DNA from 3 places in the Mesorhizobium sp. M1406 genome. Region 1 is predicted to be linked to each of the others. Evidence: predicted binding sites of a transcription regulator. Region 1 holds the regulator's gene; each other region holds the start of a gene.
What was found. Region 1 encodes PhoB, which activates phosphate uptake and scavenging genes when phosphate is short. Its sites were predicted from a motif close to TGTCATNNANCTGTCAT; they were not measured.
Positions count from the first base shown of each region.

Region 2: NKH03_RS06325 (ceramide glucosyltransferase) is a predicted target of PhoB. The motif match lies at 4,243-4,259, and genes of this name have one in related genera.
Region 3: phnC (phosphonate ABC transporter ATP-binding protein) is a predicted target of PhoB. The motif match lies at 4,838-4,854, and genes of this name have one in related genera.

Region 1 covers NZ_JAMYKW010000001.1:273,189-280,264, reverse strand. The annotation lists gene NKH03_RS01420 (ROK family protein) at 1-105, shown strand, start outside; gene NKH03_RS01415 (HlyD family type I secretion periplasmic adaptor subunit) at 222-1,541, opposite strand; gene NKH03_RS01410 (type I secretion system permease/ATPase) at 1,545-3,302, opposite strand; gene eglC (endo-1,3-1,4-beta-glycanase EglC) at 3,347-4,771, opposite strand; gene phoB (phosphate regulon transcriptional regulator PhoB) at 5,509-6,198, opposite strand; gene phoU (phosphate signaling complex protein PhoU) at 6,218-6,925, opposite strand; gene pstB (phosphate ABC transporter ATP-binding protein PstB) at 6,951-7,076, opposite strand, start outside.
Region 2 covers NZ_JAMYKW010000004.1:227,845-234,920, reverse strand. The annotation lists gene NKH03_RS06340 (ABC transporter substrate-binding protein) at 1-353, opposite strand, end outside; gene NKH03_RS06335 (2'-deoxycytidine 5'-triphosphate deaminase) at 455-1,549, opposite strand; SAM riboswitch at 1,632-1,709, shown strand; gene NKH03_RS06330 (O-succinylhomoserine sulfhydrylase) at 1,767-2,954, shown strand; gene NKH03_RS06325 (ceramide glucosyltransferase) at 2,969-4,117, opposite strand; gene apaG (Co2+/Mg2+ efflux facilitator ApaG/CorD) at 4,362-4,754, shown strand; gene NKH03_RS06315 (Hsp33 family molecular chaperone) at 4,940-5,971, opposite strand; gene argF (ornithine carbamoyltransferase) at 6,065-6,976, opposite strand; gene NKH03_RS06305 (aspartate aminotransferase family protein) at 6,994-7,076, opposite strand, start outside.
Region 3 covers NZ_JAMYKW010000016.1:4,456-11,531, reverse strand. The annotation lists gene phnH (phosphonate C-P lyase system protein PhnH) at 1-537, shown strand, start outside; gene NKH03_RS15720 (carbon-phosphorus lyase complex subunit) at 539-1,651, shown strand; gene NKH03_RS15715 (alpha-D-ribose 1-methylphosphonate 5-phosphate C-P-lyase PhnJ) at 1,648-2,559, shown strand; gene phnK (phosphonate C-P lyase system protein PhnK) at 2,556-3,332, shown strand; gene phnL (phosphonate C-P lyase system protein PhnL) at 3,336-4,043, shown strand; gene NKH03_RS15700 (DapH/DapD/GlmU-related protein) at 4,040-4,657, shown strand; gene phnC (phosphonate ABC transporter ATP-binding protein) at 4,934-5,791, shown strand; gene phnD (phosphonate ABC transporter substrate-binding protein) at 5,964-6,872, shown strand; gene phnE (phosphonate ABC transporter, permease protein PhnE) at 6,931-7,076, shown strand, end outside.

The DNA of each region.
Region 1 (7,076 bases):
CTGATCCGCGAAGGCTGCGCGATGCGCGCGCTGACCTTTGTCGACCAGGAGATTTTTGCACCCGGCGCGCAGACGAGAGGGAGCGTCGGAAAGAGCGTTGCGTGAGGACCAGGGTCAAAAACCAATCATTCTAAACGACCGAGTTCGACCCTGAGCGGAAGTTCGCACGCCCTCGGTTGAACTCTCATACCCAGCCCTGGTGATTGCGCGGCCCGCAACATCTACCGCTCGGTGAAAGCGCGAGCGAAGGAATCAAGCATCGGCCGTGCGAGATACTCGAAGAAAGTCCGGTCGCCAGTTCTGATGAACGCCTCTACCGACATTCCGGGGTAAAGCTGCTCCGCTTTCACGCCGGGCGGCAGGTCGGCGGCAATCTTCAGCTTGGCACGAAAATAGGGTTCATGCGTAGCCTCGTCGATGAGCCGGTCCGCGGAAACTTGGGTCACGATGGCTGAAATCTCAGGGGTGAGCCGCATGTTCAACGCGGACAATCGCAATTTTGCCGGCTGGCCGATACGAACCTGATCGATGTCTTTCGGCGGCAGCCGTGCATCGACTATCAGGCCCGATGCCGTAGGCAGGATCTCCATGATCTTTTCGCCTGGGGCAATCACGCTGCCCTTGGCATTGTAGGTGGACGACACCACGATGCCCGCTGCCGGTGCCTTGATCGTCGTCCGCCGCAGCACTGCCTCGGATGCGCGCATCTGTTCGTCAATGTCGGCCAGCGAAGAATGCACCTCGTCGAGCTTCGTCAGGGCTTCCTCCACGCGTTGCGTGGTCAGGCGCTCGATCTGCTCCTGGGCTTCGACGATCTCGGTGTTGGCCGATGCAAGATTTGCCTCCAGCGCCCCTGCCTGCCCGACGAGATCGGCCTCGCTGCGCAAAAGCTGCGAATATTCGGTGCGATTGGTGAGGCCTTTGTCCAACAGGCCGGTCTTGATGCCGAGTTCTTTCTTCACGACTTCGGCCTGTTGCTGAATGGCCTGTTTCTGGGCCTGCAATCCCACGACCGACTGGCGATGCATGGCAACCCGTTGCCTGAGGATCGATTGTTCCGATCGAAACCGGGCGAGCCTGGCGTTGAATTCCTTCTGCTGTTCTTGAACCAGAGTCTCGAAATCGTGCTGGAACGGTGGTGGCGCAGCCTCCGCGATTGGCGCAAGCCGGTCCAGTCCGTCGCGCTCCGCCTCCAGCCGCGAGGCGCTGGCCTTGAGCGCGACAGACTGTCTCGCCAGTCGGTTGAGCTCGGCTTGCGCGGCTGTTCGATCCAGTATGATCAGATCCTGGGCCTGTTGCACGCGATCACCTTCATGAACCAGCAATTCCTGGATGATGCCGCCTTCGGGATGCTGAATGAGAATGTTGCCGCCCGTCGCCGAGATCGTGCCTTGCGTGATCACCGCTCCGGACAACGGTGCACTGACCGCCCAATAGCCAAGGCAACCCACCAATATTGCTATTGCCGCGTATCCGGCGAATGCCACCCGCCGGATGTCGGTGCGTGCTTTGCCTTCCCAGACAAGACTCTGTGCTGCCATCTTCTAGGATCCAAAGCGGACGCTATGAGGGGTGCTGCGGATCGTCGTGGCAAAAGACCCTGTCACCACCGTGTCGCGCTGTGGGGGAAGGCCGTTACCGGCAATCGACCGCCGCAATACGTCGCCGCTTGGACCGAAGGCTTCGATCACTCCACCGCGCAGAAGCATCACGCGGTCGCAGGCCGCGGCGATCGAAGGGCGGTGCGTTATCAGGATTGTCGTAACGCCCGCCGCTTTCGCGGCGGCAAGCACTTCTTCGAGCGCGGCTTCGCCGCTGCCGTCGAGATGGGAACTGGGCTCGTCTAGAACCAGAATACGCGGATTGCCGTAGAAGGCGCGCGCCAGCCCGATCCTTTGGCGTACGCCGCCCGACAGTGTTCTGTCCGACGGACCTATTTTGGTCTGATAGCCGTCTCGCTGCTCCAATATCAGCTCATGCGCCTGGGCATTCTTTGCCGCTTCGACGATCGAGGTGTCACTTGCATCGGGTTCAAAGCGGGCGACATTTTCCGCGATCGATCCGGGAAAGAGTTCCACCTCCTGAGCGAGGTATCCGATATGACGGCCAAGCTGCTTCTCGTTCCAGGTTCTGAGGTCGGCGCCGTTGATCCTGATGCAGCCGCTGGTCGCTTGGATCGCACCGACAAGCAATCTTGCCAGGGTGGACTTGCCGGCTCCGCTTGGACCTATTATCGCAACCGCTTCGCCGGCGCCGATGTGGAAGTTCAGTCTCTTGATGATGGGTTCGGTGCCGGGCGTGGCGTTCGGCGCGACAAAGATCAGGTCCTGCACGACGATTTCGCCCGACGGATCCGGCAATGTCAGTTTTTGCGTTTGTGCCGGATGGGCGGAAAGCGCCTTGTCCAACCGCTTCCACGATCGTCTGGCGTCGACGATCTGGCGCCATGAACCGATCAGTTGGTCGAGCGGCTGCAGCGCGCGGGACGACACCAGGGAAGACGCGAAGATCATCCCGGCCGTCATCTTCCCTTGCAGCACGAGCCATGCTCCGACACCCAGTATCGCCAGCTGAAGCATCATGCGTACGGCTCGCGACGTTCCGCTGAAAATCGCGTTGGCCATGGACGAACGGTCATGAAGAATTAGCGCCTCCGCCACGTGCCTACCCCAGACGCGCGCGGCGTTTTGGACCATGCCCATGGCGAGCAGCGTCTCCGCGCTGCGGGCAAAGGCCTGCTCCGACAGGCTGGCGACAGCCGAACGTTCCGCGGACAAAGCGTCGTTCCTGCCGACGGCAAGCTGATTTGCCACGACCAGCGCAAGCAACAGCGCAACTCCTGTCAGCGTAAGCCAAAACAGAAAAGGATGGATGAGGTACAGCAGGGCGAGGAAGAACGGAGCGAACGGCAGGTCGAACAAGACCGCCGCGCCGCGTGACCTGATGAAGGCGCATACCGAGGCAAGGTCGCGCAGTGGAGACAGAGCTGCGCCGCCGGCGTACTTAGCCTCAAGCGAGACGGCGAATGTCCTCGCGCCCAATCTGTTGTCGACCGTGGCTGCAACGCGCTGTGTGTAAACGGAGCGGACCGTATCGAGGAGACCGAGAAAGGCGAGCGCGAGAACCGCGATAGCAGAGAGGTAGAAAAGCGTCTCGACGCTGGAGGACGGCAGGACGCGGTCATAGACCTGCAAGAGATAGAGGGGGATCACCAATAGCAGGATGTTGATGAGGAACGAGAAAACACCGACATCTACGATGGCGCGCCTCAAGACTGCCCGCAGACCAGACTGTGCAATCATTCCCGCGCTCCCAACGGCTCATGGCCCCAACGTGAGGGCGTCGCTTAGACCGAATGGTCGGCCGCGATGTCCAAGGGGTGGTGCTGCAGGTCGTCCAGCGTATAGGCGCGGATGTAGTCGATTTTCATCTCCGCCGGCGTCGCCAGATGGTCAGGAGGCTGGCCGGCAATGCCGCCCACCGCGAGATTTGCCAATATGTACATGGGGTCGTGCATGTCGGACGGCGTTGCCGCTTGGGCGACCTTTACACCATCGTAGGTCCAGACAAGCTCATCCTTCGTCCAGAGCAGGCCATAGGTGTGGAAACCGTCGGTGTCCGCAACGTTCACCGTGGACGAAACCTTCGTGTGCGCTCCCGTCTCATTGGTATGCGCCGTCATGTAGAGCGTGTTCAGGTCCTGGCCGCGCGTTTCGACAACGTCCAGCTCCGGCGGCCACGATCCGTCTTCCGGAAGCAGCCAGAAGGCCGGCCATGCTCCGGCTGTTTCGGGCAGGTCCGCCCGCATTTCGAAATAGCCATAGGCTTGCGCGAAGGTGTCGTGCGTCGTCAGGATCCCCGAGGTGTATTCGTAATTGTTGATCAGAGGCTTGATGTCCTCCGGCGCCTGCGCCGCGGTGATGGTGAGGACGCCGTTTTCAACGCTGAACGGGTGGACGGAACTCGTCGGGCCATAATTGGCGTCGACATACCATTGCAACTCGCCATTGCTGCTCAATGTGCTGCCGTTCGGCGCTCCCCACCAGAAATTGGAATTCCAGGTGCCGTCCTGTCCGTTCCGAAGGCTCAGCGTGTTAAATTCGTCGGAGAAGGACAGCGTCATTCCGGACTTGTCTATCGGCAGCTCGAACTGGGTGGGCTGCAACTTGTCGATGGTCGTATTCTTGAACACCAGGATCTCGTCGGATCCGAGGTTCAGCATCACGTTCGATTCCACCTGAACCATCTGTGAACGGACGGCATCGAACGAAGTGAAGTCATAGCCGTTAAGGCGGACCGTATCGGTCGCACCGAAATCGAAGATAAGATCACTTCCATTTCCTTTAGAGATGGCGAAAGTGTCGGCGCCGTCTCCGCCGATCAGGACATCGTCGCCCTTGCCGCCATCCAGCGTCTGATGACCCGACCCGCCCTTGATGATGTTGTCCAACGCATTTCCGAACGCATATCGATTGGCGCCGGTAACGACGAGGTTCTCGAAATTGTCGGGGAGCTTGTAGCTCATCCATGTGTCGATCGTGTCGATTCCTGCCCCAGGATCCTCGACCACCTTATTGTTGGTGGAATAGAGGTGATAGTAGTCGTCGCCGGCGCCACCGTAGATCGTGACCTTGACGCCGGTGTCTCCCCAGAAGGAGTCGTTGCCGGAGGTGCCATGCAGTTCCGGTCCAGACCCAGTGGCCGAGAACCAATGAGTGGAAGCGCCGGTGTAGGGAAGAGGGATGCCTTTGGCGTTTACGACGGTGCTCATCAGAAATCCTTCCTCATGGTATCCGACCTGGTGAAATCATTCGATACGAGTCCCAGCGACTGCTTCCCAAGCAACGTTGCAACGGATGAAATAGTTCCAGGGAATCGTCATCCGATCCGAGATAATATTGACCATTCGGCGCACATACACTGAATAAAGAGAAGGAATCCGTCCTCCGTCAAAAATGTAATTTTAATAAAATTCTATATTTATGTGAAAGTCGCGTGCTTTGACGGATATAGATAAATGCATTAGTTCAATCCTCGCTAGAAGGAGCACGATTTGGAGGGCAGAGTTTTACGGGCAAAATGGCGATTATGACCGACTAATCGCGAACCGTTCTTCCCGCGGCCAGCCGGACACAACAGCAGTTTGAGAGATCGCAGAGCAATCGAGTTGTGAGGGGACCGACCAGTTAGCCACGCACAATCAATTCCAGCATGGCTCACTCCGCTGCGGACGTTTCGCTGCGACCGGGCAACGACCGCGAAGGGTCGGTTAAAGATTTCAATCCCGCCTGCTTGAATGTCCGCCATCGCTTTTTGGATGCCAGAAGCCGCCTGTCGCCTTGGCCCAAATGCGGTCATTCGAAAACTGATGGGATGACCGCTCCTGTGCGCCACATGCTCGTTCTCCACCGATGAGACGAATGCAACATTCCACCCTTCGCGGCCGTTGGCGACCGCCTGCTGACCGAGCTTGAACCTGGGTTCCGATTTATCGGGATGGGATGGGAATTAATCTTCCCTGATCGCGTAGCCTGCACCTCGAATGGTGCGGATGACGTCGGGCATGCGGCCGTTGTTGACCGCCTTGCGCAGCCGGCCGACATGCACGTCCACCGTGCGTTCGTCGATGTAGATCGTCTCGCCCCAGACATTGTCGAGCAGCTGGCTGCGCGAGAACACGCGGCCGGGATGGCGCATCATGAATTCGAGCAGGCGGAATTCTGTCGGCCCGAGCCGGATCTCGCTCTTCTTGCGATAGACCCGGTGCGATTCTCGATCGAGCACGATGTCGCCGACCTTCAGCACGCTGGACAGCACTTCCGGCTTGGCACGGCGCAGCAGCGCCTTGACCCTGGCCATGAACTCCGGCGTCGAGAAAGGCTTGACCAGATAGTCGTCGGCGCCGGTCGAGAGGCCGCGCACGCGGTCGCTCTCCTCGCCGCGCGCGGTCAGCATGATGATCGGCAGCCGCTCGGTCTCGGGGCGCATTCGCAGGCGCCGGCAGAGTTCGATGCCGGAAACCGCCGGCACCATCCAGTCGAGCACCAGAAGGTCGGGAACGTTCTCCTGCAGCCGGATCTCGGCCTCGTCGCCGCGCGTCACCACCTCGACCTGATAGCCCTCGGACTCCAGATTATAACGGAGCAGCACGCCTAGCGGCTCCTCGTCCTCCACCACCATGATGCGTGGCGCGATCATCGGCTGGTCACCCCTATCGTCATGCCGCCGGCGCGGACATTGTCGTCTCGTCCTGCTTCGGACGATTGGCCGGCAGCTGCGTGCCGGTCAAAACATAATAGGCATTTTCCGCGATGTTGGTGACGTGGTCGCCGATGCGCTCGAGATTCTTGGCGCAGAACAAAAGATGCGTGCACGCGGTGATGTTGCGCGGGTCTTCCATCATATAGGTGAGAAGTTCGCGGAACACGGAGGTGTATTTGACGTCGATGCGTTCGTCGTCGGCACGCAGTTTCGCCAGCGCGGCGGCGTCACGCGCCGCATATTCCTCGATGACGCCCTGCACCTGGATCAGCACCAGCTGTGCCATTCCATCGATCGAGTGCGAAAGGTCGCGCGGCGTAACGCTGAGGCCGACAGTGCCGACGCGCTTGGCGATGTTCTTGGCAAGGTCGCCGATGCGTTCGAGATCGCCGGCCATGCGGATCGAACCGACGACATGGCGCAGATCGTCGGCCATCGGCTGCCGCTTGGCGATCAGCGTGATGGCGCGGTCGTCGAGCTCCCGCTGGCGCGCGTCCATGATCGCGTCGTCAGAGACGACGCGCTGTGCCAAGGCGTTGTCGGAATTCAACAGCGCCTTGGTCGCACCGCCGACCATCGAGCTGGCGAGATCGCCCATGTCGCTGATCAGTTTGCTGATCTGACCGAGATCCTCGTCGAAAGAAGCGACTGTGTGTTCGCTCATGATCCTGTTCCTCGTATGCCTGAGCTCAGCCGAAGCGGCCGGTGATGTAGTCCTGCGTGCGCTTCTCGCGGGGCGACGTGAAGATCTTCTCGGTGCGGTCGAACTCGACCAGCTCGCCCAGATACATGAAGGCCGTCTGCTTCGACACGCG
Region 2 (7,076 bases), on a different contig from region 1:
GCGAGCGGTGTCGTATAATATTTGTTGGTGAAAGCGACCTGCTTCTTGCGCTCCTCGGTGATGCTCATCGAAGCGATGATGGCGTCGAACTTCTTGGCCTGCAGGGCGGGAATGATGCCGTCCCAGTCCTGGGTGACGATTTCGCACTCGACCTTCATCTGCGCGCACAGCGCATTGGCGATGTCGATGTCGAAGCCTTCGACCTTGCCGTCCGCTGTAATGGTATTGAATGGCGGATAGGCGCCCTCGGTGCCTATCTTGATTTTCTCAGCTGCCCGCACCGACAGAGAGCCGGCCGCCATCACCAGCATGGCAGCGCCCGCCGCCGATATGATCCATTTCGAAATCTGCATTTTCTTGGTTCCCCTTGAACGCCGCCAGCTTGACGACCAGAAAGGCAGCCAAGCATGGCGAGCCGGCGCAGGCAAGTATTTTGCCAGCGGGCAAAGGGGGTTCAGCGCGCGGGGCGGAAATGCTTGGACAGCTTCAAACCCTGCGCCTGGTAGTTGGACCCGAGATCGGTGCCATAGAGTGCCCGTGGCCGCTTCAGCATGTGCTCGTAGACCAGCCGGCCGACGATCTGGCCATGGTCGAGGATGAACGGCACTTCGTGGCTGCGCACTTCCAGCACCGCCCGGCTGCCGGTGCCGCCGGACGCCGAGTGGCCGAAGCCCGGATCGAAGAAGCCGGCATAGTGGACGCGGAATTCACCGACCAGCGGATCGAAGGGCGTCATCTCGGCGGCGTAGAGCGGCGGCACATGCACCGCTTCCTGGCTCACAAGAATATAGAATTCATCGGGGTCGAGCACCAGTTCGCCAGCGCCTCTCTTGTGGATCGGCTCCCAGAAGTCGACGACCTCCTGCGCGGCGCGCTGGTCGACGTCGATGAGACCGGTGTGATGCTTGCCGCGGTAGCCGACAAGGCCGTTTCGATCGCCGTTGAGGTCGATCGACAGCGCGATGCCGCCGCCGGAAATGTTGGGCGGCTCGGTGGCAACCAGTATCTGCGCGCGATGCAACTGGTGAAGTTCGGCTTCCGACAGCAGCGCATTGCCGGTGCGGAAACGGATCTGCGACAGTCGCGAACCGGTGCGCGCGACGATCGGGAAGGTGCGCGGGCTGACCTCCAGATAGAGCGGACCATGATAGCCGGCGGCGATCTTGTCGAACTCGTGGCCGCGATCGGTCATGACGCGGGTGAAGATGTCGAGCCGCCCGGTCGAGCTCTTGGGATTGGCCGAGGCAGAAATGTCCGCCGGCAATGCCAGGCTTTCGAGCAAGGGCACGATATAGACGCAGCCGGTCTCCAGCACCGCGCCCTCGGCCAGATCGATCTCGTGCAGCTTCAGCCGGTCGAGCTTTTCCGAGACCTTGTGGTTGGGGCCCGGCAGGAAGGACGCACGCACCCGCCAGGCCTTGTCGCCGAGCCGGAGATCGAGGCTGGCCGGCTGAATCTGGTCGGCATCGAGCGCACGTGCCGACTTCAGCGCGCCGGACTGGAAGAGCGCCGAAATGTCCTGATCGGGAAGAATGCCTGTTTGCCGCAAAGCCGGCTCCGCTGCAACGCCGCTGGTACAAACCTCTTAATCAAGCCGGCAATTGACGCAAGCGTGGCGCGGGTCTAAAGGGTCGTTATCCCGTGGTGATTTGGCCGGTCGGCTTGCAGCCACGTTAAACAAGTCGCTAAAGGACCGTCGGGCCGCAAGGCCGTATGGACCGGTTGCGACTTTCGCGGCCGGTTTTTTTGTGTCTGGAAGAAGAGCGATGAGCACCAACAAGCGCAACTGGAAGCCTCAAACGGCACTCGTGCACAGCGGAACGCTGCGTTCCGGTTTCGGCGAAACGTCGGAAGCGATTTACCTCACCCAGGGCTACGTCTATGAAACGGCGGAGGCCGCCGAAGCCCGTTTCAAGGGCGAGGAGCCGGGCTTCATCTATTCGCGCTACGCCAATCCGACCGTCGACATGTTCGAAAAGCGCATGTGCGCGCTCGAAGGTGCCGAGGACGCCCGCGCCACCGCCTCCGGCATGGCCGCGGTGACGGCAGCGCTGCTGTGCAGCGCCAAGGCCGGCGACCATATCGTGGCGGCGCGCGCGCTGTTCGGCTCCTGCCGCTGGGTGGTCGAGACGCTGGCGCCAAGATATGGCATCGAGGCGACGCTGGTCGACGGCACCGACATCGCCAATTGGGAAAAGGCGGTCAAGCCGAACACCAAGCTGTTCTTCCTGGAAAGCCCGACCAACCCGACGCTGGAAGTGGTCGACATCGCCGCGGTTGCCTCGCTCGCCAATTCGATCGGCGCCAGGCTGATCGTCGACAATGTCTTCGCCACGCCCTTGCAGCAGAAGCCGCTGCAACTCGGCGCCCACATCGTCGTCTATTCGGCGACCAAGCACATCGACGGCCAGGGGCGCTGTCTCGGCGGCGTCATCCTGTCGGACAAGAAGTGGATCGACGAGAACCTTCACGATTATTTCCGCCACACCGGGCCCAGCCTGTCGCCCTTCAACGCCTGGACGCTGCTGAAGGGGCTGGAAACGCTGCCGCTGCGCGTGCGCCAGCAGACGGAAAGCGCCGGCAAGATCGCGGATTTCCTCGCCGAGCGGCCGGAAATTGCCCGCGTCATCTATCCCGGCCGCGCCGACCACCCGCAGGCCGATATCGTCAAGAAGCAGATGTCGGGCGGCTCGACGCTGATCTGCCTCGACGTCAAGGGCGGCAAGCAGGCGGCCTTCGCCTTGCAGAACGCGCTCGACATCGTGCTGATCTCCAACAATCTCGGCGACGCCAAGAGCCTGATCACCCATCCGGCGACGACGACGCACAAGAACCTGAGCGACGAAGCGCGTGCCGAGCTCGGCATCGGGCCGGGCACGCTCAGACTGTCCGTCGGCCTGGAAGACACCGACGATCTGCTTGAGGATATCGAACAGGCGCTGAAGGCCTCGTAAGAGGGCTTTGGCTTTCAGGCGCCGGACGGCGTCTCTTCCAGCTCGGCCGCCTTGGTCCCGATGGTCATCGCGTTGCCGCGCCAGTCGACGGCACCGCCGAGCCAGCCGCGTGCCCACATCGCCGGCAGGATCAGGTCGCGCGCCATGATCGCGGCAACCATGCGTGGCGACAGGTACCAGCCCTTGGACCAGGCCAGGGCGCACTCGGGAAGGTAGAAGGCCGCCACGGCAATGGCGGTTGCCCAGAGGCTGAAGCCGGCGCTTGCCGCCGCAATCAGCGCCAGCACCAGCGGCACCGCCGCGCCAGTCAGGATTTCGGGTGCGAAGAACAGCGGGAAGGTGACGCGGCGCAGGCGCGCCCAACGGGCCTGACGTGACCAGATCTCGTCGAACGTGCGCCGGCCAAGCGGCTGTTCGAAGGGCGCGGCGACGAGATTGACGCGCAGGCCGAGGCCGTTGACCAGCTTGGTCGCGGCGGCGTCCTCGGCGATCTCGGCGGCCAACGCGCGGATGCCGCCATTGGCGTCGAGCATCGGCTTGTTCCAGAGCATGCTCTTGCCCTGGGCAAAGCCAAGGCCAAGCGCCTCGCCGGCATATTGCCAGCGCGCCTGGAGCGTGTTGAGGAAAGCGCATTCGACTTCAGCCCAGAAGCCGGCCGGCCGCGAGCCGATCGGCGTCGAGCAGACAAGGCCGGTGTCGGGCCGCCATGCAGCCATCAGGTGCTGGATGTAGTCTCTCGGCATCAACACGTTGGAATCGGCCAGGACGACCCAGTCGTGCCGCGCCGCTTCCCAACCCTTGACGCAATTGTTGAGTTTCGGATTGGCGCTGAAGCGGTCGTCGCCGATCATCAGCCGGGCCGGCACCTTGGGAAACCGGGCAATCGCCCTGTTTATCGGTTTGACTACCGGATCGTCGGCGTGGGCGACGCAGAAGATCAGCTCGTAGCGCGGCCAATCAAGCGAGAAGGCGCGCTCCAGCGTCTCGTGCGTGAACGGTTCAATGCCACGCGACGGCACGATGATCGACACCGGCCGCGGCTTGCCGGTCGGCGGCGCGATAATGCGGCGCCGTTTCAGACGCGAAGCGGCAAGCACGATGCTGGCGAGATTTGAGAGGATAAGAGCAATTGAAAGCGTTGCGGCTATGAGAGTGAGTTCCATCGAGATCCGGTCACTCCAGAAAACCGGTCCGCCAGAACAATCTGGCTGGCATGACGACCGATTTCAACAGTTCGACAGAGCGCCCGAGTCGCGCGGCACTGGTCGGCGCACACCATCATTGTCGTGTGTCACTTAAATGACATTCTTTGCCGGCACCTGCCGTTCGGTAGGCAATGAAAGGACGCGCACCGTTGACCAGCCTGCAAGGAGCGCCGAAAGATACTGGATTGTTTTGGAGCTGCTTATGTACAGCGCCGTCACGCGCAACATCGAAGTGCAGGTCAGGCCGTTCTATCTGGAGGACCGCTCGGATCCGTCCGAGAACCGCTATGTCTGGGGCTATCAGATAACGATCGACAATCAGTCGGACGATTCCGTCCAGCTGTTGTCGCGCTATTGGCACATCACCGATGGCACCGGCAGGGTCGAAGAGGTACGCGGCCCTGGCGTCGTCGGCGACCAACCCGAACTCAATCCCGGCGACAGCTACCAGTACACGTCCGGTTGCCCGCTCTCGACACCCTCCGGCATCATGGTCGGGCACTACACGATGCGCAACCAGCGGGGCGAGACGTTCGACATCGCCATCCCCGCATTTTCACTCGACCTGCCGGGGAAGCGGCGGACGGTGAATTAGCGTCTTTCTCCCCGTCTCTGTACGGGGAGAAATGCCCGGCAGAGGGGCGCCGCCGGGCTGATGAGATTGTCTTCCACGCACAAGGCATCCGAGTGGACGGCGCGGCCATTCGCCGAAGTTCGCGCTGCCCCTCATCCGCCCTTCGGGCACCTTCTCCCCGTAAACAGGGAGAAGGAAGGGACACTCTACTGCGCCGCAAACTCCGCCGGGTCGAAGTCATATTGCTTCGAGCAGAATTCGCAGGCGACGTGAATGCCGCCGTCCTCGGTGCTGTCCTTGATCTCCTGGGCGGAAAAGCCCTCGAGGATGCCGCGGATCTTGTCCCGGGAGCACGAGCACTGGTCGGCGACCGGAACGCCGCCGAAGACGCGCACGCCATGCTCGTGGAACAGCCTGTAGAGCAGCCGCTCGGCGCCGATCGTCGGGTCGATCAGTTCGGTCGGCTCGATGGTGCCGAGCAGCGCCAGCAACTCCAGCCAGGAATTGTCGTCGGGATCGTGGATCTCCTCGCGCGGATCGCCATCGCCGCCCGGCAGGTCCGGCACGCGCATGCGCTCGGGCGACTGCGGCAGGAACTGCGCCAGGATGCCACCGGCGCGCCACTGCTCGCGGGCGCCGCCCGGGCCGGGCGTCAAGAGCTTGGCCACCGACAGCCTGAGATCGGTCGGAATCTGCTCCGACTGACGGAAATAGGTGCGTGCCGCATCTTCCAGCGTCTCGCCATCGAGCTGGACGATACCCTGATAGCGCTGCGTGTGAGCGCCCTGGTCGATGGTCAGCGCCAGCACGCCGGTGCCGAGCAGGGTCTGCTGGGACGTTTCGCCCGCCGCGACCAGCGCTTCCAGTCGGTCGGCATCGAAACGCGCATAGGCGCGCAGCGCCGAGGGCGTGGAAAAATCCGCGACCAGCATGTCGACAGGCCCGTCGGTGCGGGTCTGAAGGATGAACTTGCCCTCGAACTTGAGCGAGGTGCCGAGCAGCACCGTCAGCACACAGGCCTCCGCCAGCAGCCGGGCGACCGGCTCGGGATAATCGTGGCGGCCAAGGATGGCATCGAGCATCGGCCCGAGCTGGACGGTGCGGCCGCGCACGTCGAGCGGGCCTACCTCGAAGGGCACGACGTGATCGTCGCCGGCGTAGCCGAATTCGCCGAGTTTGGGGTGATGTTCAGTCACTCGATAGGTTTCCAACATAACAAAGCTCCGGGGCGCGGCCATGCCGCCCTCTCGGGAGCATGCGTCGAAACGCGCTTGATTTGCGTGATGTGGCGCAAATAGGCATCACACCCCCGGAGATCAAGCTCACAGAGATCAAGCGCCGAGGCACCAGGCGAGCACGGCCTTCTGCGCATGAAGCCGGTTCTCTGCCTCGTCGAAGACCACCGAATGCGGCCCGTCGATGACCTCGTCGGTCACTTCCTCGCCGCGATGCGCCGGCAGGCAGTGCATGAACAGCGCGTCCGGCTTGGCCTTCGCCATCAGCTTGGCATTGACCTGGTAGGGCGAGAACACGTTGTGGCCGCGGGCACGATGCTCCTGGCCCATCGACACCCAGCAATCGGTGACGATGCAGTCGGCCTGATCGACGGCTTCCTCGGGCGAGCGGGTGAAATGCAGCTTGCCGCCATGCGACTGCGACCAGTCGATATGCTTCTGCGCCGGCTCACTGCCCTCGGGGACGGCGATGTTGAGGTTGAAGCGGAAGCGCGCAGAGGCCTCAAGCAGCGAATGCAGCACGTTGTTGCCGTCGCCGGTCCAGGCGATGGTCTTGCCGGCGACCGGACCGCGATGCTCCTCGAAGGTCATGATATCGGCCATAAGCTGGCAGGGATGGGTGTCGTCGGTCAGTCCGTTGATCACCGGCACGGTGGCATTCTCGGTCAGCTCCAGCAGCCGCTCATGCGAGGTGGTGCGGATCATGATCGCGTCGACATAACGCGACAACACCTTGGCGGTGTCGGCGATGGTCTCGGAACGGCCGAGCTGCATCTCGGTGCCGGTCAGCATGATGGTCTCGCCGCCAAGCTGGCGCATACCGACGTCGAAGGACACACGCGTGCGGGTCGACGGCTTGTCGAAGATCATCGCCAGCACCTTGCCTTCGAGCGGCTTGCTGCGCTCGCCAGCCTTGAGGCGGGCCTTTCGCACCACCGCATCGTCCAGCATAAGACGCAGATCGCCTTCGGAAACGGCGGAAAGATCGGTGAAATGGCGAACTGACATCAGCAATGGTTCCGGGATTACTTCGCGGCGGCGGAGGCGATCGCCTCCGCCAGGCCCTTGGCGCCGGCGCGGATGCGGTTGAGCGCGTCGTGGATCTCGG
Region 3 (7,076 bases), on a different contig from region 1:
GTCATGGACGCAATGGCGCGGCCGGGCAGCGTGCAGCCGCTGCCGGCCCTCGCCCGCCCGCCGGCGCCGCTATCGGCAACCGCCGGCGCCATCGCGCTAGCGCTTTGCGACAACGACACCCCGCTCTGGCTCGATCCGGCTTTGCAGGCTTCCACTGCCATCAAATCCTGGCTCGGTTTCCACACCGGCGCGCCGCTGGCCAACACACCGGCCGATGCGCATTTCGCGTTTGTTGCAACGCCAGCCGAGATGATGGCGCTCGACGGCTTTTCGCAAGGCACCCAGGACTATCCCGACCGTTCGGCCACGCTGATCCTGCAGATCAGCGATCTCGTCTCCGGCACGCCGCTGTTGCTCGAAGGGCCCGGTATCGAAACCAGCGCCACGATCGCGCCGGCACAGATGCCGCGCCATTTCGTCGAACAGTGGAAGCAGAATATCAAGCGCTTTCCGCGCGGCGTCGACATCATCCTCGCCACATCGGACGGCATTGCCTGCCTGCCGCGCATCACGCGCATCAAGACGACGGAGGCGTAAGATGTATGTCGCGGTAAAAGGCGGCGAGGCCGCAATCGCCAATGCGCACAGCCTGCTTGCCGACCGCCGGCGCGGCGACCGTTCGGTGCCGGCACTCCGCCTCGACCAGATCGTCGAGCAACTGGCGCTCGGCGTCGACCGGGTGATGAGCGAAGGCTCGCTCTATGACCGCGAACTGGCCGCACTCGCTATCGTCCAGGCGCGTGGAGACATGATCGAAGCGATCTTCCTGGTGCGCGCCTATCGCACCACGCTGCCGCGCTTTGGCTACACCAAGCCCATCGACACCGCCAACATGCTGGTCGAGCGGCGTGTGTCGGCGACCTATAAGGACCTGCCCGGCGGCCAGTTGCTCGGCCCGACCTTCGACTACACCCACAGGCTGCTCGATCCCGAGCTTGCCGGTGGCGCTGATGTTGCCGAACCCTTGCTGCGCGAGACGGAAGCGCAAGCCATGCCGCGCGTCTCGGCGATCCTCGCCCGCGAGGGCCTGATCGAGCCGGACGGCGACATGCCGCAGGATCACGTCCCCGGCGACATCACCCGCGAGCCGCTGGAATTTCCGATGGCGCGCGACATTCGCCTGCAGGCGCTGTCGCGCGGCGATGAGGGATTCCTTCTGGCGCTCGGCTATTCCACCCAGCGCGGCTATGCCCGCAACCATCCCTTCGTCGGCGAGATCCGCATCGGCGAGGTCGAGCTCGAGCTCGACGTGGCCGAACTGCCCTTCGCGGTGCCGCTCGGCATTGTCCGCGTCACCGAATGCCAGATGGTCAACCAGTTCAAGGGGTCGGCCAAGGCGCCGCCGCAATTCACCCGCGGCTACGGCCTCGTCTTTGGCCAGAGCGAGCGCAAGGCGATGGCGATGGCGCTGTGCGACCGCGCTCTTCGTGCGACAGAACTCGGCGAGGATGTCGTCGCGGCCGCCCAGGACGAGGAGTTCGTCATCTCGCATTCCGACAACGTCCAGGCGACCGGCTTCGTAGAACATCTGAAGCTGCCGCACTATGTCGACTTCCAGGCCGAACTCGACCTCGTGCGCCGCATGCGCGCCGAATACGACGCGCGTGAGAACCCTGCGAAGGTCGAAGAGAAAAGGGAGGCCGCGGAATGACCGCTCAACCGACAGACATCGCCACCTACAACTTCGCCTATCTCGACGAGCAGACCAAGCGGATGATCCGCCGGGCGATCCTCAAAGGCATTGCCATTCCCGGCTATCAGGTGCCGTTCGCCTCGCGCGAAATGCCGATGCCCTATGGCTGGGGCACCGGCGGTGTCCAGGTCACCGCTTCGATCATCGGCCCCGACGATGTCTTGAAGGTGATCGACCAGGGCGCCGACGACACCACCAACGCGGTGTCGATCCGTGCCTTCTTCAAGAAGGTCGCCAATGTCGCGGTGACCACCGATACAGCCAGCGCCACTATCATCCAGACCCGCCACCGTATTCCCGAACATCCGCTCACCGCGGGCCAGGTGCTTGTCTACCAGGTGCCGATCCCCGAACCCCTGCGCTTCCTCGAACCGCGCGAGACCGAAACGCGCAAGATGCATGCTCTGGAGGAATATGGCCTGATGCACGTCAAGCTCTATGAGGATATCGCCAAGCACGGCCGCATCGCCACCACCTATGCCTATCCGGTCAAGGTCGAGGGCCGCTACGTGATGGACCCGTCGCCGACGCCAAAATTCGACAATCCCAAGATGCACCGCTCGCCGGCACTGCAGCTGTTCGGCGCCGGCCGCGAAAAGCGCATCTATGCGGTGCCGCCCTTCACCGCCGTGGTCAGCCTCGACTTCGAGGATCATCCGTTCGAAGTGCAGACCTTCGACCAGCCCTGCGCGCTGTGCGCGGCCGAGAATGTCTATCTCGACGAGGTCATTCTCGACGATCACGGCGGCCACATGTTCGTCTGCTCAGACACTGACCACTGTGAGAAGCGGCGGGCGGACGGCCATCGCGGCCATCTTGCCCCTGAAACTCATCTTGCCCCAGGGAATATGGAGCCGGCGCGATGACCGACGAACCGCTGCTGCGCGTCTCCGCGCTCTCCAAATTCTACGGCTCGCGCGTCGGCTGCGACAACGTCTCCTTCGACCTGTGGCCGGGCGAAGTCCTGGCTGTCGTCGGCGAGTCCGGCTCCGGCAAGACGACATTGCTCAACTGCCTGTCGACACGGCTGCTGCCGAGCTCCGGCACCGCCAGCTACCGCATGCGTGATGGCCAGTTCCGCGAGCTCTATCGCATGAGCGAGGCCGAGCGCCGCTTCCTGATGCGCACCGACTGGGGTTTCGTCCACCAGAACCCCGCCGACGGCCTGCGCATGACGGTGTCGGCGGGCGCCAATGTCGGCGAGCGGCTGATGGCGGTCGGCGACCGTCACTATGGCAAGATCCGCGCCACCGCCGTCGACTGGCTGTCGCGTGTAGAGATCGACGAGGACCGCATCGACGACGAGCCGCGCGCCTTTTCCGGCGGCATGCGCCAGCGCCTGCAGATCGCCCGCAATCTCGTCACCGGGCCACGGCTGGTGTTCATGGATGAGCCGACAGGCGGCCTCGACGTCTCGGTCCAGGCGCGCCTGCTCGACCTGCTGCGCGGTCTGGTCACCGATCTTGGTCTGGCGGCCATCGTCGTCACCCACGACCTCGCGGTGGCACGGCTCCTGTCGCAGCGCATGATGGTGATGAAGGACGGCCGCGTCGTCGAAAGCGGTCTCACCGACCGCGTGCTCGACGATCCGCGCGCGCCCTACACCCAGTTGCTCGTTTCCTCGATCTTGCAGGTGTAAATCATGCCAACGCCGCTTGTTGTCTCAGACGTCGCCAAGAGCTTCACCATGCATCTGCGCGACGGCATCAAACTGCCCGTCGTCGCCGGTGTCTCGTTCTCGATCAGGGCCGGCGAATGCACCGTGCTCGGCGGCCCGTCCGGCGCCGGCAAGAGCTCGATCCTGAAGATGCTCTACGGCAACTATGCCGTTGACGAAGGCCAGATCATCGTCAGCCATGATGACGGGCTGATCGACCTTGCCACCGCCAGCCCGCGCACTGTGCTTGCCATACGCCGGCAAACGATCGGCTATGTCAGTCAGTTCCTGCGCACCGTGCCGCGGGTCTCGGCGCTCGATGTCGTCGCCGAACCGCTGGTCGAGCGTGGCGAGGACCGCGAGATTGCCCGCGGCAAGGCACGCGCTTTGCTGGCGCAGCTCAACCTGCCGGAGAAACTCTGGGCATTGCCGCCTGCGACCTTCTCCGGCGGCGAGCAGCAGCGCGTCAACATCGCACGCGGCTTCATCACCGAGCACCCGATCCTGCTGCTCGACGAACCGACCGCTTCGCTCGATGCCAGGAACCGCGACGTGGTGATCGAACTCATCGCCGCCAAGAAGGCGGCGGGTGTCGCCCTGCTCGGCATCTTCCATGACCACGACGTGCGCGAGGCGGTTGCCGACCGCATCATCGACGTCACCGCTTTCGCTCCCGGAAAAATCGCCGCATGACCAAGAAGCTCTCGGAAGCGCCGCTGGTCCACCCGACGGCGGACGTGCAGAACTCGACCCTCGGCCGCTGGACCGAGATCGCCGACCGCAGCCGGGTTTCTGAGAGCGAACTCGGCGACTATTCCTACATGATGCAGGACTGCGCCGTCTGGTGCGCCACGATCGGCAAGTTTTCCAACATCGCGGCAAGCGTACGCATCAACGCCACCAACCACCCGACCTGGCGGCCGACGCTGCACCATTTCACCTATCGCGCCTCGGATTATTGGGACGACGCCGAGCACGAGAGCGAGTTCTTCGCCCAGCGCCGCGCCAGGCGGGTCAACATCGGCCATGACACCTGGCTCGGCCATGGCTCGACCATCTTGCCCGGCGTCACCGTCGGCGATGGCGCCGCAGTCGGCGCCGGCGCCGTCGTCTCGAAGGATGTCGCCCCCTACACCATCGTCGCAGGCGTGCCGGCCAAGCCGATCCGAGAGCGCTTCGACCGCCGCACAGCCGAACGCTACCAGGCGCTTGCCTGGTGGGACTGGGACCATGCCAGGCTACGTGCCTGCCTAGAGGATTTTCGGGAAATGTCCGCCGAGGCGTTTTTGGAAAAATACGAAGGATAGTTCTTCACATCATCGTCATGGCAGCCGCATGGGAGGACCTGTTCGATGACTCTCTCAAGCTCTTCGAGCAGCAGGCTCCCGTGATCGAAAGCAAGGCTACGGCCTTCTGCAGCTTCAGGGACATGGAGCACTTCGAGGAACTGCTGGTCCTGGGCCGACCGTAACTCCACACCTGTGGAGCGTAACAAAACTGACATCACCGCGACACGGCAGGTTCATGTGGCTGCGTTAGGCGAGAGCCTGACGATCAATATGATCCGGACTGGAACCTGCCCCATGCCAGCAATCTCTGCCACGCTCGAAATCCGCGGTGTCAGCCGACGATTTGGCAAGAACACTGCCGTCAACGACATCAACATCGCGATCCCGCAGGGTCAGATGGTTGGCATTATCGGCCGTTCGGGCGCCGGCAAATCAACCCTTCTTCGCATGATCAACCGTCTCATCGATCCCAGCCAGGGGTCGATTTTTTTTGACGGCGCCGAGGTCTCCCAGTTGCGCGGCTCGCCGCTGCGGCGCTGGCAGCGCGACTGCGCCATGATCTTCCAGCAGTTCAACCTGGTACCACGCCTCGATGTGCTGACCAATGTGCTGCTCGGCAAGCTGAACCACCGTTCGACCATTGCCAACCTGTTCGGCATGTTCTCCCGCGCCGAATGCGCCGAGGCGGTCGCGGCACTCGAGCGGCTCGACATCGCCTGCACCGCGCTGCAGCCCGCCGGCACCTTGTCGGGCGGGCAGCAGCAGCGCGTCGCCATTGCCCGGGCCATGATGCAGCAGCCCAGGGTGATCCTTGCCGACGAGCCGATCGCGTCGCTCGACCCGCTCAACGCCAAGGTGGTGATGGATTCGCTGCAGGACATAAATTTGCGCGAGGGCATCACCGTCGTCACCAATCTGCATACGCTGGATACCGCCCGCACCTACTGCAACCGCATCATCGGCATGGCCGCCGGCAAGGTCGTCTTCGACGGCCCACCGGAAGAGCTCAACCGCGAGGCCGTGCGCCTCGTCTATGGCGCCGACAGCAATGGCCAGGAAATCTCAGAGGCCATCACCTCGACCAGCGTTGCCTTCAGCCGAAAGATCGCCGCATCCGCCGGACCGCTCGAACCCGCATTTCCGGGATATTGAGTCCATGATCCCGAAAAGTGGAATCCGGTTTTCTCGGACAAACGGGAACCCGTTTTGTCCGGAGATCATGGACAAACAAGAGAGCGGTCGGGATCGCCAGCCCACGTCAAGGGCAGAGTCAAACTCAAGAACGCTGCCGGCGCGGGGCCGGAACCTACAGGAGAGATATCAGATGTTCAGGAAGATGGTTTTCAGCGCCGTTTCGGTGCTCGCCATGGCGAGCAGCATGGCCCACGCGGCCGATATGAAGGAATTTCGCGTCGGCATTCTCGGCGGCGAAAACGAAACCGACCGGCTGCGCAACTACCAGTGCCTCGCCGACCATTTGAAGACCGAATTCGGCTTCGAAAAGGTCTCGCTGTTCCCCGCCGCCGACTATGATGGCGTCATCCAGGGCCTGCTCGGCGGCACGCTCGACTTCGCCGAACTCGGCGCTTCCGGCTACGCCAGCGTCGTTCTCAAGGATCCGAAGGCGGTCACCCCGATCCTCACCACCCAGCAGACCGACGGCGCCACCGGCTACTATTCGATCGGCCTGGCGCTGAAATCCTCCGGCATCACCGACATCAAGTCGGCCAAGGGCAAGAAGCTCGGCTACGCCGATCCGGATTCGACCTCCGGCTATCTGATCCCGCTGACCCAGATCCCGAAGGACACCGGCGCTTCGAACGAAACCTTCTTCGCCTCGACCCAGTTCAACGGCGGTCACGAGAACAACGTGCTAGCCGTGCGCGACGGCAAGGTCGACGTGGCGGTGGATGATTCCTCCGGCATCGGCGACTTCAAGGACGGCTACACCTCCGGCACCTTCCACAAGGAAGTCGCCAAGGGCGCCGTCGACCCCAACGACTTCGTCGAAGTCTGGCGCTCGGGCCTGATCCCGAACGGCCCGCTGGTCGTGCGCACCGCGCTCGGCGACGACATGACCGCCAAGCTCGCCGACTTCTTCACGCAGTTGCCCAAGAAGGACAAGGCTTGCTTCGAAGGCGTCGAAGGCGGCGATTTTACCGGCTACGTCCCAGTGAAGGCAGACTTCTACAACGTCATCGTCGAAGCTCGTAAGGCAGCCATCGGCGGCTAACGGCAAAAATCAGGAAGGGCGGCGTCGAGAAAACGCCGCCCTTCTTGCATGTCCGATCATGACCCTTTCCGTGACAGCCCCTTCCGGCACCACTCACCAGATGGCCGACGCCTGGCGTCGCCAGACGTCCTTGCGCCGGCTCTACACCGCCATCGGTGTCGGCTTGCTCATTGTCGCGCTCGGCGGCACCATGTGGTTCGCCGA